Regions from separate parts of the Fusibacter sp. QWL-12 genome, predicted to be linked through region 2. Evidence: a T-box and tRNA genes for the amino acid it is inferred to sense, from the RefSeq annotation. Region 2 holds a T-box; the other holds one or more tRNA genes.
The links. The T-box of region 2 lies ahead of AC4PID_RS17475 (valine--tRNA ligase). A T-box ahead of a tRNA ligase gene usually reads a tRNA of that ligase, here a tRNA-Val.
Positions count from the first base shown of each region.

Region 1: it has a tRNA-Val gene. The T-box ahead of AC4PID_RS17475 (valine--tRNA ligase) is inferred to sense a tRNA for this amino acid. The anticodon was not compared.

Region 1 is NZ_CM178745.1:784,899-792,869, reverse strand. Features, by position in the region: gene AC4PID_RS04220 (MarR family transcriptional regulator) at 1-145, shown strand, start outside; gene AC4PID_RS04215 (peptidylprolyl isomerase) at 450-1,832, shown strand; gene AC4PID_RS04210 (hypothetical protein) at 1,896-2,639, opposite strand; tRNA gene AC4PID_RS04205 (tRNA-Val) at 2,751-2,826, shown strand; gene AC4PID_RS04200 (ribose-phosphate pyrophosphokinase) at 3,048-4,199, shown strand; gene AC4PID_RS04195 (SpoIIE family protein phosphatase) at 4,311-5,750, opposite strand; gene AC4PID_RS04190 (flavin reductase family protein) at 5,764-6,357, opposite strand; gene AC4PID_RS04185 (endonuclease MutS2) at 6,724-7,971, shown strand, end outside.
Region 2 is NZ_CM178745.1:3,650,840-3,658,810, reverse strand. Features, by position in the region: gene AC4PID_RS17490 (response regulator transcription factor) at 1-481, opposite strand, end outside; gene AC4PID_RS17485 (sensor histidine kinase) at 474-2,249, opposite strand; gene AC4PID_RS17480 (extracellular solute-binding protein) at 2,252-3,721, opposite strand; gene AC4PID_RS17475 (valine--tRNA ligase) at 3,796-6,183, opposite strand; T-box leader at 6,403-6,649, opposite strand; gene thiD (bifunctional hydroxymethylpyrimidine kinase/phosphomethylpyrimidine kinase) at 6,719-7,971, opposite strand, start outside.

The sequences.
Region 1 (7,971 bases), 1.1 Mb from region 2:
AGCACTTAAAGAACCTGTAAATGCAGGTAAAGTTTCTGAGGAAACGGGCGTAGATCGAAAAGAAGTCGATAAGATCATGAAGAAGATGAAAGAGGAAGAAGTTATTGTTTCACCGAAGAGATGCTATTGGGAGTTTAAGAAATAGAAGCTTGTGCTTCTATTTTTTTTCATTATATTCATAAAAATAAAAAAAGCATGTATCGGGGGAGATACTTGCTTTTTTCATATTAGTGGGGGATTTATCTAAATGAGAAAGTTTGCTTGACGTTCTTTATGTGTTTAGTATATTCTTAGAATGTTAAGTCAATATCAACATAATGTAAGCATTTGAAAAGAAACTGTGAAGATTCCATTAATGAATTGCCTAAGTACATTTAAGGTTATTTTAAGCTAAAAGGATTACACTATTGGCATCTTGTGCAGAAATATTAATGAAGGGAACGACTGACATGAAAAAAACAATCGCGATACTACTCTCTTTACTTATGGTATTCGGTCTTGCTGCATGTTCAAAAAGCGATACCAATACTGGAGATAACTCATTTTATGTCTATTCTAAAGACTATGGGTTCACAAAAAATGAAATGGCTTATTTATACAACTACGTATATAGCCAGAGCGCATCTTATTTATCATATTTAGGCGTTGATACAACTAAGTCTTTGAAAGATCAGGAGTACATGGATGGTACATCGTGGTTTGACTATATGATGGAACAAGCTGTTAGCTATGCGAAGGATTTCTTAATCTTTTCAGAAGCAGCAAAAGATCGTGGCATCGAACTGGATGAATCAGATATGAACCAAATTCAAGAAGAACTAGATGCAGTATTAAATTCAGCAAAAGAAGCTGGTTTTGATACGGTAGAGGCGTTCTTTAATGATACGTTTGGTGCATCAATGACGAGTGATGAATATAAAAGCTTCCTCGAAAAAAGCACACTTGCTTACAAAGTATACTCAGATATCGAAAATTCATACGAGTTTACAACGGATCAAATTCAAGAACATTATACTAATAATCAAAATGAATTCGAGTATATCGATTATTTAGTATACTCATTTGCAGAGGACACCGATAAAGGCATTACTGCTGAAGCTGCTGAAAAAAGTGCGGATGAGTTAGCAGCAGTAACATCACCTGAAGCTTATAAAGCTTATGTAGAAAACTATATTAATGGCATTAATGAAGATGGCTCTTTAGATGTTGAAGCTGAGATGACAAAAATTGAAGCAAGTGATATGTTCTATACACAAGGCGATGAGGTAAGTGAGTGGGGATTTGCTGCGGATGCTGCGCTCAATCAAACACTTGTAACTAGAAATACTGAGAACCATGTTTATACAGTGTATCTTTTAACTCAATTGCCATATCGTCATGAAGCTGCTACAGTAAATGTAAGACATATCCTATTGACTGCTGACACGTATGGCTCTGATGAAGAAGCAAAAGCATTTGCTGAAAAAGTACTTGATGAATGGAAAGCAGGAGATGCAACAGCAGAGAGCTTTGGTGAGCTTGCAAAACAATACACTGAAGATCAAGGTTCAAGCGCAACGGGTGGATTATACGAAAATGTCGCTGAAGGCGATATGGTTCAAACCTTTAACGATTGGATATTTGATCCATCAAGAGTTGTTGGTGATACAGGAATTGTTCAAACCGATTATGGTTATCACATTATGTACTTCGAAGGAAAAGGCTATGATCAATGGCAAAACGAAGTTATCAGCAGTATGAAACAAGTTGCTTACAGTGCTGACTATTCAGCATTACAACAGCAATTCCCTATTACTGTTGAAACAGAAAAGTTAAATGACATTGTAGAATAATTATAAACGAACAAAATGAAAGAGCAGTTTTTTCCATTAAGGAGAAAACTGCTCTTGCTTTAATTAAATGGTCCATTGGTTATGAACAATACCTATCAGCTTCCAATCTGAACCAACTGGTTCAAAAACCAGAATCAAACTTGACCAATCAATGCCACCATATTGTGGATCAAACCCAGTGAAGTGGAACTCAACAAAGGTTGCACTTGGATAGACACTTGCAATGTTATTGATTGAATTCCCAGTACCAATAACGGTGTTTATGCCGATCACATGTGGCGAAATGTAGTCTTCATCATATACAAATTCAGAATAATAATCAGAATACGTTTTAGTAATTGGATCACCAGAGCCATCATATGACCCCCAAGTGTAAAGCGAATTATCTTGCATTAGAGTTGCAATTGCTGTGGATGAAAAGCTGAGATCATTAACCGTATCCACATATCCATAAGGGGTAAATCTTACACCTTGAGTGGCATGAACATAACTTGCTAATAGACTCATATCTTGATCTTTTAGTGCTTGAACCACATCAAGCGCGGATAAAAGAACTGTATTTGAAATGGTGCTGGTCTGTGGTGAGTTAAGCTGATCTTGCAACAAAGTGATTTGTTCGTTGAGATCGGTTATGGTTTGGTTTGCAATCTCAAGTTGTTCTTGTAATTCATTATTGGTTGAAGCAACGGTTGTTTCAGGTGCAGTAGTCGTAATCTCATCGGTTGAAGAAGTTTCATTTTGACAGCCTACAGAGATTAATAGTGTAGTTAGTATAAATATGCCAATAGTAATAACACGTTTTTTCATAATATCACCTCGTTATAATTATACCACCAGTCGAATCAGCTAATATTATAATTAAATGACAATTTAGACTTGTCTAGTGGTTGAAATTATGTCATAATAGCAGGGTAACATGCGAGATTAACTCAGTTGGTAGAGTGTTTCCTTGACGTGGAAAAAGCCAGAGGTTCGAGTCCTCTATCCCGCACCATTAAGCTAAGAACGAATCGTTCTTAGCTTTTTTATATTTGGCAATAAAGTCATCTTACATGAGTGGTGAAAATAGTTACAAGTTTACTTTATAAAAATGATATAAAGTTTATCTTTTATAGGGATAAAGGTTGCTTAGCTATGGATTTTTATGATAAGTTGAATTTAGAGAGAAAGTATGGGTAAAAATGAATCGTAATTAATCTATAAGGTGGTGTGGGCATGAGAAACGAGGTTTATTTAAAGCATTCTCCTTTTGGAGAGTTGGGTTTAATCGTCATGGAAAACTGTGAAACCATTGGTAAATGGATTGACGATCATTTACTCGAAATGAGAAGACCGTTTTTAGATGAGGGCTTAGAACTACCAGATAGTTTCATCATCAATAAAAAAGAGGTCCGTTTTTCGAATGGTGAAGGTAAGGTGTTTTTAGAAGAATCGGTAAGAGGAAAGGACATCTATATCGTTACCGATATAGGAAATTATAACATTACTTATACGATGTTCGGCTATGTAAACCGGAAAAGCCCAGACGATCATTTACAGGATGTGAAGAGGGTATTGTCTGCAATGGCTGGTAAGGCTCGAAGAATTACTCTGATTATGCCTTTGCTTTATTCTTCTAGACAACACAGCAGAAAGGGTAGAGAGTCTTTAGATTGTGCAATGGCACTTCAAGAACTGGAAAAACTTGGTGTCGATGATATTTTGACATTTGATGCACATGATCCTACGATTCAAAATGCAGTCCCTTTGATTTCTTTTGAAAATTTATATCCTACCTTAGATATTGTAAAAAGGTTTATTTCAGATGAGAGAGACCTCTTTAAAGAGCCTTCTAAGATGCTTTTGATCAGTCCAGACACAGGCGCAATGGACAGAGCGGTTTATTACTCTAGTGTGCTCGGCTTTGATATAGGCCTATTCTATAAAAGGCGTGATCATAGTAAAGTTGTCAAAGGTAAAAACCCAATTGTACAGCATGAGTATATCGGAAAAGATGTGAAAGATTGCAATATTTTAATTGTAGATGACATGATTGCATCTGGTGAATCTGTTTTTGATATTGTAGAAGAGTTGAAAAAGCGTGAGGCTGGTAAAATTTTTGTTGCAACAACATACGCTTTGTTTACTGAAGGCATAGATAAATTTAATCGATTTTATGAAGCAGGTCTGATCGATCGTTTATATACGACCAATTTATCTTATGTACCAGAAGCAGCAAGGCAAGCACCTTGGTTTTCTGAAGTAGATATGTCGGAGTTTATCGCAAGAGTTGTCAATCGATTGAATTTTGATCAATCCATAAGCGATCTAATCGACAATCGTAGAAGTATCAATGAACTTCTAAATTATGCTAAGAATTTAAAATAAAGCTCCAAGCATATAAGCACTGATCAACCAAATCATCTTTTGAAATACAAGCAATTGTAAAATAAAAAAGGTTTTAAGCATTCTCTCTTGAATGTTTAAAACCTTTTATTATTATAGCAATTCGATGACGCTAATGGTCGAATCATCTTTAATTTCCATATGTTCAGAAAAAAGTTCGAATATTTCTGAAGGTGTTTTACTTTTTGATAAATGCTTCATCAATACTTGAACAGCATTGTCTAAAGCAAGGCTATCGTTCTCGTATAGACCGTCAGTGTAGGTTAGGATGCGCTTTAATTTATGAATATCAATGGTAATGGTGTTAATATTATCGATGTTGAGAATGCCAAGGATAATGTTGTTAGAGGTAAGAGAAACGATGCTTTCATCTTCATAACAGAAGAGAGCATCGGGATGTCCCATATTCACATAGGTTATGGTCTCTGAGTTCAAATCAATATCCATGAATATACCCGTGACATACTTATTGCTATCTATATCATCACTGTTTAAATCACATAAAACATTGTTGATTTCCCTTAAGGTATCTGCAATGGGCAAATAAGCCATTAAATCATCAAACATCTGAGTTACAACCAATGCAACGAGAGCAGATGAAACGCCGTGACCCATAACATCTATAATGGCATTAAGATATCTTTTTTCATCTATTTTTTTAAAATAAATGAAGTCGCCTCCAATTTCGTTGAACTCCTTAAGCTGAAACTCAAAAGTTATGGACTCGTCGACATACTCATTTGGTAAAAATGAGGAAAGTACTTTTTTTGCAACTTTGATTTCCTTTGATAGCTCTTCAAGTAACATTTTTTCACGGGTAATGTTGCGACCGATTTTAAGGAATTTCTCGATCATATCATGAGAATTGACGATCGGTGTGATGGTTGCTTCTTCATAGAAAATATTGCCATTTCTACTTTTGTTAATAAATATACCTTCCCAAACGTGTCCAGAAGTGATTGTATTCCACAGACCTGTATAAAAGGACTCAGGATGCTGCCCCGTTTTAATGACTCTAGGTGAATTGTTTATAAGTTCATCTCTTGAATACTCAGAGAGCTCTTCAAAATAAGGATTTGCATATTGAATATTCCCTTTTCGATCTGTAATTACGATGGAATTTTGCGCACTGTTAAATAGATTGTCCAAAAGGGTATTCTCATTGATTAATAGTTCAGAACGGATGTATTCCTTAAGCATCGCATCGAGTTCAACTTGATAAAATCCTTCTCGGAGCATACGATAAATTGCGTGTTCATATAGTCTTTCGAAGTGGATGACATTGTCGGGAACATTGATAACAATTACATGATTATAGGACTCTTTAATTAGAGCGAGTGCGCGATTGGTAAAATCGATTTTGCAGTATTCAATCACTAACAAATTATAGATGAAATTAGGCTTTTCAAATGATTCTGAAACATTTGTAATGGGTTCACACACATCGGTGTAGTTTTCAATAGACTTTAGTATTGGGGCATAGTATTTCGGTGATGTTACGATATCAATATAAAGTGAAAAACGTCTAAACATATCCCCTCCAAGATTACTTCTTTTGTTGTTGTCTCTTCTTCTTTGTCTTTTTCTTCATAACGGAGTACCCAAATGTGCCAAGCTGTTTTCCAAGTTCATAATAAGCACCATGAGCATATGCAATGGGCTCTGCAAAATCAAGTCTGAACTTTCCAGATTCCTCTAGATACTGGTCATCAACAGTAACGCCTAAAACTTTGGCTAAAAACATATCGTGCGTTCCCAGTTCGAGAACTTGTGTCACCTGACACTCTATGTTAACGGGAGATTCTTCAATCATAGGAACTGAAGAATGAAAACCCTTAACAGGGGTTAATCCGCACTCTTTAAATTTATCAAAATCTCTTCCAGACTTTACGCCACAAAAATCAGTTGCTTTTACAAGCGCCTTCGTGGTCAAATTAATCGTAAAGAAGCCAGAAGCTTTAATAAGATCATAAGAATATCTTTCTTTTCGTATAGAGATATATGTCATGGCAGGGTCCGTACAAACAGTTCCCGTCCATGCAACCGTAAGTATATTAGGCTTTTCCATGGAACCACAAGTCACCATGACAGATGGAACTGGATAAACCATTGTACCTGGTTTCCATTGTATTTTGCTCATTAATTTACTCCTACTCTTTTGTTAAATTATAGCAAAATACAGGATTATTTTAAAGTAAATAAAAAGTTAATGTTGCATGAACCCTGTTTTCATACTACAATTAAAGTGTCAAAATGACATAAAGGAGATTTTTATGAGTGGAGTCGTTCTAAACTAATAACTTAAAAGGTTGAAAGCAATAGCCCATTTGGGCTTGTTTGTGTTGCGTTCACCTAAGTTGGTTTGGAACACTATGATCTAATGTAGCTAACAGTAGACCGTGTGCGTCTGCTGTTTTTTTGTTATCCAAGACAGGTAAAAATTTACATTTCAATAAGATCATTCAATCCGTTTAGGTGGACATATCAAATGGACAAGGAGAACAATATGTCAAAAATGAACCACAAAAACACAGTAAATCATATTTACAACATTGAACACGCTGAGAATTTACTAGAACTAAAACAAATTAAAGCTATTTTACAAACTCTGGCAGTAACTGATGAAGTAAAGGAACAGGTTGACCAACTTGAAGTACTGACAGACTACTATTTAATAAAAAGGCATCAACGTGAAACGACAGAAGCGCGTATGATTTTAGATCACTCAGGAAGTATACCGCTTCACGGTTTAAAGGGGGTAAAAACACAACTCGATAAGCTTAAACGATCGGAAATAATGAGACCAGTAGAATTTGAGCTCGTCGTATCATTTATAAAAGAGTCTACAAGAATGAAAATATTTATGAATGATCTCAGTTATCTTGAAACGGAAGTTGGCACCTATGCAGGTGCTATCGAACCGCTTCATGAACTGTATGATGAAATCGTAAGAATTATAGTCAGGCAGCAAGTGGATGATAATGCAAGTAGTACGCTAAATAAAATTAGAAAGAAAATTGAAATCGTTGAAAGCCGTATTAAGTCGAAACTTTCAGAATACGTTGTAGGAGAGCAATACCAAGGTTTACTTGCAGATGCGGTTATCAGTCAACGCGATGGACGATATGTCATACCGGTAAAAAGTGAGCATAAGAAAAGGCTGGATGGTATGGTCTTAGATCGTTCTAGATCAGGAGGTACATTTTTCATTGAACCCGCAGCGGTTAAGAAGCTATCAGATGAGCTAGCTGCATTGCGAATAGACGAAGAAAATGAAGTCTATAGAATTCTATCGGAGTTAACCAATCATGTGGCTTCAAGACATTTTGAACTCTTTAGAAACTATGAAATCATGGTAAACTACGATTTTTTATTTGCGAAAGCGAAGCTCTCGAAAAAGTTTGAAGGCGTTTCTGCGAAATTAAACTTAGAAGGAAAGATTACCATCGCTCAAGGCAGACACCCTTTATTGACCTCCCAAGCGGTACCTTTAGATATTCGACTTTCATCGACACAGCGCAATCTGGTTATTACTGGACCTAACACTGGCGGTAAGACCGTAGCTATGAAAACGGTAGGCTTGTTTTGTATGATGACACAGGCGGGACTACACGTTCCGGCGAGTAAAGAAACGGAGCTACCAATTTTTGAACGTTTCTTGTGTGATATCGGTGATGGACAAAGTGTTTCTCAAAACCTTAGTACTTTTTCAGCGCACATTACAAATATCATTCGAATTTTAGAACTTGCAAAT
Region 2 (7,971 bases):
CATCAAAACTGAACTTAACTTTTATCAGATCGTTTAAAAGGGAACGTTTAATCGCATTTTGGTTGTGATGCTTATTGGGAATAACCGATTGTCCTGCTGAACTGTCATCTAGTGTGGTCTTGAATCGCTTCATCAAGGCGATGAGCTCATCATCCACGATTTCTGATTTAAGCATATAGTCAGTTGCGCCATTTTTAAGCGCTGTTCGTGCAAACTGAAATTCATCATAGCAAGTTAGAACTAGGATTTTCGTGTCCTTGTTTTCCTTGTGAATCTTATCGGTTAGCCAAAGGCCATCTTGCTTCGGCATTTTTATATCGGTAATCACAACGTCGGGATTGAGTTTTAAAAACTGGGCATAGCCCTGTTCACCGTTGGAGGCTTCGCCTACAACTGTAAAGCCAATTTCTTCCCAATCGATGGTGTTTTTAAGTCCAATACGCACGAGGACTTCATCGTCGACGATTAAGACCTTATACATCGGTACCTCCATTTTCTTCATCATTGGTTTTTCTTTTTACAGGTAATCTAACCAATACTGTAGTGCCAGTTCCTTCACTTGTCAAGACTTCAAGTCCATATGAATCTCCGCAGAGTAGCTGAATCCTTTGATTGACATTGTTGAGCCCCGCTTTACTTAGCTTACTTCCAGTGGTATTATCCTTGAAAATTTTTCCGAGCACATCTTCCGAGATGCCTGGACCATTGTCTTTAATTGAGATGATTAAATCCTCCCCTTCTTTTTCAAAGTGACTTTCAAAGGCAATCGTTAGATGCTCTGAAGCCTCCATGCCGTAGATAATACTATTTTCAATAATGGGTTGTAGGATAAGTTTTGGAATCAAAAGTGGTGTCGTTGCAGGATCTATATCATATTCAACCTCAAAGTCTTCGTTAAATCTCAACTTTTGAATGACCACGTAGTTTTGGATATATTCCAGCTCTTCATTCAGCGTAATAAAGTCGCTACTGATGTTGATGCTGATGCGCAGAAGCTTGACCAGTGCCACGATGGCGTTACTTACGCTATTTGCGCCTTGTATTTTCGCCATCCACTTTATGGTGTTCAGCGTATTGTATAAAAAGTGTGGGTTGATTTGTGCGTGTAGGGCTTCAAGCTCTACTTCTCGTTTCATGCGCTCTTCCATGACCAGCTTGTCGATGAGCACTTCCATTTCAGAGACCATGTTGTTAATACTATCGCTGAGCTCCATCATCTCATTTGTCGTCGATACTTTTGTACGAACAGATAAATCCCCTTGCTCGACGCGTTTAAGGTCGCTGATAATTTTAAGCATTGGTTCTGTGTATTGTAAAGATAATCCTAAGACGAACATCAAAATGAGCGCAGTATAAATACCGGCACCGATAAAGAAGATCCTCTGAATCTGATCGACTTCAAAGTAGAGCTCATTTTTAGAAATCGTCTTAACGATGCGCCAGTCATTGGTTTCAAGTAAACTAAAAAAAGCGATTTTTTCTTGATTGTTGCTTTGATATGAGATGGCTCCAGTCTGGTTATACTCAGACATCAGTTCAACAAAGTAAGGCATCTCTGAAATAGAGGTACCAATTAAGGATTTGTCTGGATGTGAAACGATGGTGCCCGTTTGGTCGATGATAAACACCTCACCACCATCTGCGTCTAAATTCGTATATGCTTGCTCCAGCAGGACCTCTTCTATATCGACCACAAACGTACCGTAGGACTCAAGCGTATTGAAATCTATGATGTTTCTTACCACAGAAAAGTAATATCGTGTCGATATACCAGACAGAATCTTAATGTTCTGCTTTACCGTTGAGAGCCAAATCGGCCTACTGTCGTGATGCTCACTGGACATTTGCTGGATGGAAATCAGCGGTGTGGTTTTATTTGTACCGATGGCATAAGTGCTTTTAGCATTAATAAGAGAAATCCCGTCGATGTCACTTCTTGAAGCTAAAAAGCCTCGAAGCAGCTCATTGATATCGCTATCCGGTGTTTTTGTGTTGGATACCATTTCTAAAAAGGTTCTGTTAGAAAGAATGGTCGTCGTATAGTCTACAATATCGCTTAAGAGGAAATTGATTTTATCCCCTGTTTCTGCTATGGATTGCTGTGCAACGGTGCTGTATTTTTCATTAAAGGTATCTTTGATGGTGTTGGATAACAGCATAAATAGCCAAACGATCGGTATGATGATAAAGAAGATGACGATGACCACAAGCTGAAATCTCAGTCTGTTGTAAAATTTTAACCGTTTCATGGTCATCTCTCCTCGTTGATTTTTTTATAGAGCTCAAGTGCGACATCCTCAGGCTTTAAATCCTCAGTTACCATATTGTGCAGGGCTTCTATAATCGCCTGCTCTATAGGATAAAAGTTGGCTAGCTTCGGTCTGAGGTATATATTTTCAGGCTGCCACGCTTCTAAAACCGTATCAATTTGTGGATGAGTGGCTCTAAATTCAGGATCAATAGCGTCATATGCAGATTTTATCGTCGGTAGTGCGCCACCAGTGGGTTCAGTTAGGATGCGAAGCTGCATTTCTTTAGAGGTTGCCCATGCGATAAAGAACCATGCGGCTTCCTTCTCTTCCTGAGACGCATATCGGTTGATACCGATGCCCGAACCTCCAAAGATGTTGGCGCTTCTTTCAGTACCGTAAGGTAAGATCGCTGTGCCCACATTGTTTCTTACCCTAAAGTTATTAGAGGCGTTAAGTGTGGCATAGTTTTCATCCCAGTTCACCATCATTGCGATTTCGCCTCTATAAAAAGCATCTGCAGAGTCTTCCCAGTTCCAGTTCACGCTATCCGGTGCCGCTGCAGCTATGACGTTTTTATAATCATAAAGCGATTTTATAAAGGCGTCGCTCATAACGTCTATCTTATAGAAGCTGGATAAGCCATAGGTACTAATGTTGTCGTCTCTAAAGTAATCGCCACCATTAGAGGCTAGGATATTTGAAAACTCACAAAAGATGGCGTTGTGCGCTTGTGCCATCTGACCACTACCGTATTTTACGATCTCATTGGGCACATAGGTGTCGATCCATTTCGCTATTTCTATATATCTGTCCCATGTAAAATCAGGACCTCCAGGCGTCCAATCATAGCCCATGCTATTATAAAATTGGGTTTTAAAGTCATTGAAGACGTCTTTGCGATAGTAAAGAATCATCGTCGTAGAGTCAAAGGGAATCGCGTACAGATGATCTGAGCTTTCAAAATAAGAGCAGACTTTAAGCTGATTTTCAAAAAAGTCATCTAGTTCAACCTGAAGCGATGGCAGATCCGGATTCTGAATAAAGTTCTCCAGTGGTTCTAAATCGTTATGAAAACGGTTGAGCGTCTGATAAGGATCTGAATAAATCAATTGGTAATCCCCCGCCTTAGAGATGAAATCGAGGTTGATTTTTTGTATAAAGGTATCGTAATCTGTCGGTCTAATCTTGATATTGATTCCTGTGAGCTTTGTAAACTCCTCGGTTTCAAGCGAGAGAACGTTCGCGCCTAGATTATTTTCAACGATGAAATTTAAAGTGATTCCTTCATACTTCCTAAGATCGAAATCCTTAGGAAAAACAAAGTTTTCAAGCGAGGTTCCCTCAAGTGAAACCGTGGTGTGTGGCAATACTGTCTCCGTCTTATCCTGCGTCATGATGTGTCTTTGATTTATAAGCACGCCGACAAGTACGACGACGATTAGCATCAGTACGATAAACGTTTTTTTCATAATCCCGATCCCTCCAAAATACTAGATAGAATTTTCACCGTTTATCGTACCACAGTTTTTAAATGGTGACAATTTTATAATAATTCGATTTTTAAAGCGTGAGTACAAGCGTATAAATCGTTTAAACTCGCTTCAAACCAGTGTTTATAAGGCGCAGTTCCCGTAATCGTAAGAAGCGGCATCTCACTTTTTTGCGAGAGATTATTTTCAGACTTATAGCGTCTCGCCTCCGAAAGTGCTTGCTTGATTTGGTCGCCAAAGTCGAGGTATTTTTCAAACATACTATTTTCCAACATAACAGCTTTAAACCACCCGGTTTCAATGCTATCCCACTGCAGGATATGGATCGACTTCTCTTTTTCATAATTTATATAATAAGATTGGTAGATCGACTCTGTCATATGTGGTATATAAGGTGCGTAGAGCTTTAATATACCTAAGAGTGCATGATAGATGGTTTTAAGCGCAGAGCCCTGTTCTTTTTTGCCATGTTTTTCAGGCTGATAGATGCGCTCTTTAGCCAGTTCAAGATAATCGTCACAGAAATCGCTCCAAAAGAAACGATCGATATGGTGTCTTGCAAGCCCAATCTCGTACTGATCAAGTGCAGCTTTTGCCTCAAGCATGGTGTTTTCAAGCTTGATGAGTAACCACTTGTCTTGTGGCAGTAAATCTGACAAGTCTGTGTGGCTGTAGAGATCTTCATTTGCTTCAAGATGCATTAGAGAAAAATTCGCCGCATTATAGAGTTTATTAAGGGTGCGCTTTGCGCTGCCGAGGTCGTCTCTATCAAAGAAAGTATCTGTCCCTAGTTTGGCAGAAGCAACCCAGTATCTTAGCGCATCAGCAGATTCTGATTGTATTAGTTCAAAGGGCTCAAGTGAGGTATTGCTTTTTGATTTAGAAATCTTCTCCCCTTTTTTCGCAAGTACGAACCCACAGATCATAAGGTCCTTCCAAGGAATTTCTCCAGTATGATAAATGCTTTTAACGATGGAATAAAATGCCCATGTTCTTATGATTTCATGCGCTTGTGTATGCATGCTCATCGGTAGCTGCTGCGTGTTGATAAAAGGCGTCATAGAAGACGTCGCCCAAGTGTCCAATACTGCCGTTTCAGGGATAAAGTCGTTGCACCCACAGTGACAAGGCTTTGAAGGACTGGTTTCTAAGGGGTTAACTGGCAAAGCCTGTTCATCAGCAGCATGTGTTGCGCCACATGATTTGCAGTACCAAATCGGGATGGGAACACCGAAAAACCGCTGTCTAGAGATGCACCAATCCCATTTGAGATTGGTTACCCAATGGATATATCTGCCCTTCATGGTCTCCGGATACCAGTTGATCTCATCGGCAGCCTTTAGATAGCGTTCTTTATCGGTTAAGATGTCAATGTACCACTGATTAGAAGGTAGATACTCAATTGGCGTGCCGCATCTTTCATGTGTGCCAATGGTATGTGATATAGGCTCACTCTTTGATAATTGACCTGCGTCATTTAAAAGTTCTATGATGGTTATTCGTGCTTTTCTAATGGTTAAGCCACCGATGAATGGCGTGGTCATCGCAATTTTTCCATCTGAAGTTATGGCATCTCGATATGGCAGTTGATGCTTTTCCTGCCACTGCGTATCGGTAAGATCACCATATGTTGCACACATAACGATGCCAGTGCCCTTCTCTTTTTCTACCGTTTCTTCTAGTAGAATTGGGATGGGATATTCAAAGAGCGGAACGATGGCGTGATGTCCCTTTAAAGCTTCGGCACGTTCGTCCTCAGGATGAATAAAGAGTGCGATACAGCCATTTAAAAGCTCAGGTCTTGTAGTTGCGATCTCAAGTGTTGGGAAATTGGGATGATCGGTTTTAAAGTGGATCTTGTGAAAGAGTGAATCGTGGGTTTCTGTGTTGATCTCAGCTTGTGCAACTGAGGTTTGACATTCGGTACACCATAGAACCGGTGCCGTTTTAGCATATGCTTTCCCTTTGTGATAGAGCTCTATAAAAGAGGCTTGGCTGATTTTCTGAGCTTTTGGGCCAATCGTCTGGTAAGCCAGTGACCAGTCACAGGAAAAGCCAAGCGATTGCCAGAGTGACATAAACTCAGCCTCATAGGACTGTGTGGTCTCAAGACATTTTTGGATAAATTCAGTCCTAGAGAGATCCGTTGCACGGATGCCGAGTGATTTTTCAACAAGTCGTTCCGTAGGCAACCCATTGTCATCAAATCCAAATGGATAAAAAACGTTATAGCCCGTCATGCGTCTAAAACGCGCGATGATTTCAGCCTGTGTGTAGGAAAAGATATGACCGATGTGCAGGCTACCACTTACGGTTGGCGGTGGTGTGTCGATGCTGTATAAGGGCTTTTCTGATGTTTCGTCAAATGAGTAAAGGGCTTCTTCTGACCAAAGGGTCTGCATTTGAGGTTCGATTTCTCTAAAGTCGTATTTCTTTTTCATAGTTGCCTCCTTAGGATTTAAAACGACATCAAAAAGTTGATTGTAAATGAGATTGACCTGCGAACGCGGTATTTTATCGAACTCACAAACTTAACTCATCTGTGAGATTGTGTCTAAAGAAAAATCTTTTCTGACAAATAAAAATCTTCAGGCATCGAGCCTTCAGATTTTACCACAAGCGAGATTGTGGCTAAATAAAAAAGCCCGCCTAAGCATAATGCTTAGGGCGGGCTTGCGTCCGTGGTACCACCTAAATTCAGAGAAAACTCTGCACTTTATCTATACGGGCAAATGCCGATATAGCTTCCTTGTAACGGTGGAAATCCGTTGGCGTCTACTTGATGCAAGGCATCTTTCAAACCAAAGCTCAAAGGCTACTTCCAGATCACTGTCGCAAAGGCTTTCACCAACCGCCTTCTCTCTAAAGCTACGTATGAACTGTACTCCTCCTCGTCAAAGCTTTTCGATGTGTTTGTTAAAGTAACTATACGCTTCTCTTTTTAAAAAGTCAATTCTAAAATTAAAAAATTTGACCTTAGTTATTAAAAAATTTGAAAGGCGTCGCCCACATGTGATTCAGTGGTCCACTGCCAAAGCCTAAGTCCAAACCAGAATATAACGCACCTGTGATATAGTCCTTTGCAAAAGTGACTGCCATGCGGATGTCAGCGGTTTCTGAGAGTGCGCAAGAAATGGCAGAAGACAATGTACAGCCTGTTCCGTGTGTATTTTCTGTCGTTACTCTTGGCTGTGTGAACCAGTGATAGCGGTCGCCATCGCTTGAGGCTTCTACCAGTAAATCATCTGAAACATGACCTAGGTGTCCGCCCTTTATGAGGATATGCCCATTATAAAATTCTCGGATGTGTGCAACCGCTGTGATCATATCCGCTTCATCTTCAATTGACATATCAGCCAATAGTGCCGCTTCGTGTAGATTAGGCGTTATGAGATGTGCCATTGGCATCAGATTGTATTTTAACACAGAAAGCGCCTCTTCATCGATCAAGCGACTTCCTGATGTTGCAACCATAACCGGATCGAGCACAATAGGTATTTCAGGGTAATCCTTAAGCGTATGCGCCAACGTCTCAATCACCTCGATGTTATTGACCATGCCTATCTTGATGGCTTTAGGTGGTATATCTGAAAGGTTTGCGATGAGCTGTGCTTTAACAAATTCCGCACTTACTGGGAAAATTCCTGTGACTCCTGTTGTGTTCTGTGCGGTAAGAGCCGTTAAAACGCTCATACCGTATTTGCCAAGTGCGGTGAACGTTTTTAAATCTGCTTGAATCCCCGCACCGCCACTTGAATCTGATCCCGCAATGGTCATCACCGTATCCAGCTTTGGCGTTGTCAATTCTAATGTTTCACAGGTTTGATCATAGAGAACTTTTGAAATCGTTTGAATCGCCTCCGGTGATGCCTTGTCCAAGATCGCCGATACTAAAGAGACCCCGCAAAGACCCGTTCCCCTAAGTTTAGGTAGAGTCCTTTCAGAGATGCCGCCGATACCGACCACTGGTATGGGCACAGCACTTGTGATCTGTTTGATCATATCGTGAGAAACATAATCTGCATCCAGTTTTGTACCCGTTGGGAAAACCGCTCCTACGCCAAGATAGTCAGCACCCTCTTCATAGGCTTTTATGGCTTCTGCTACGGTTGTCACCGAAACACCGATTAACATAGGTGCTTTGAGTTTATCTTTAATCTCTTTACAGGAGACATCACTTTGTCCGACGTGGATGCCTTCTGCTGACACTGCTATGGCGACCTCAAGGT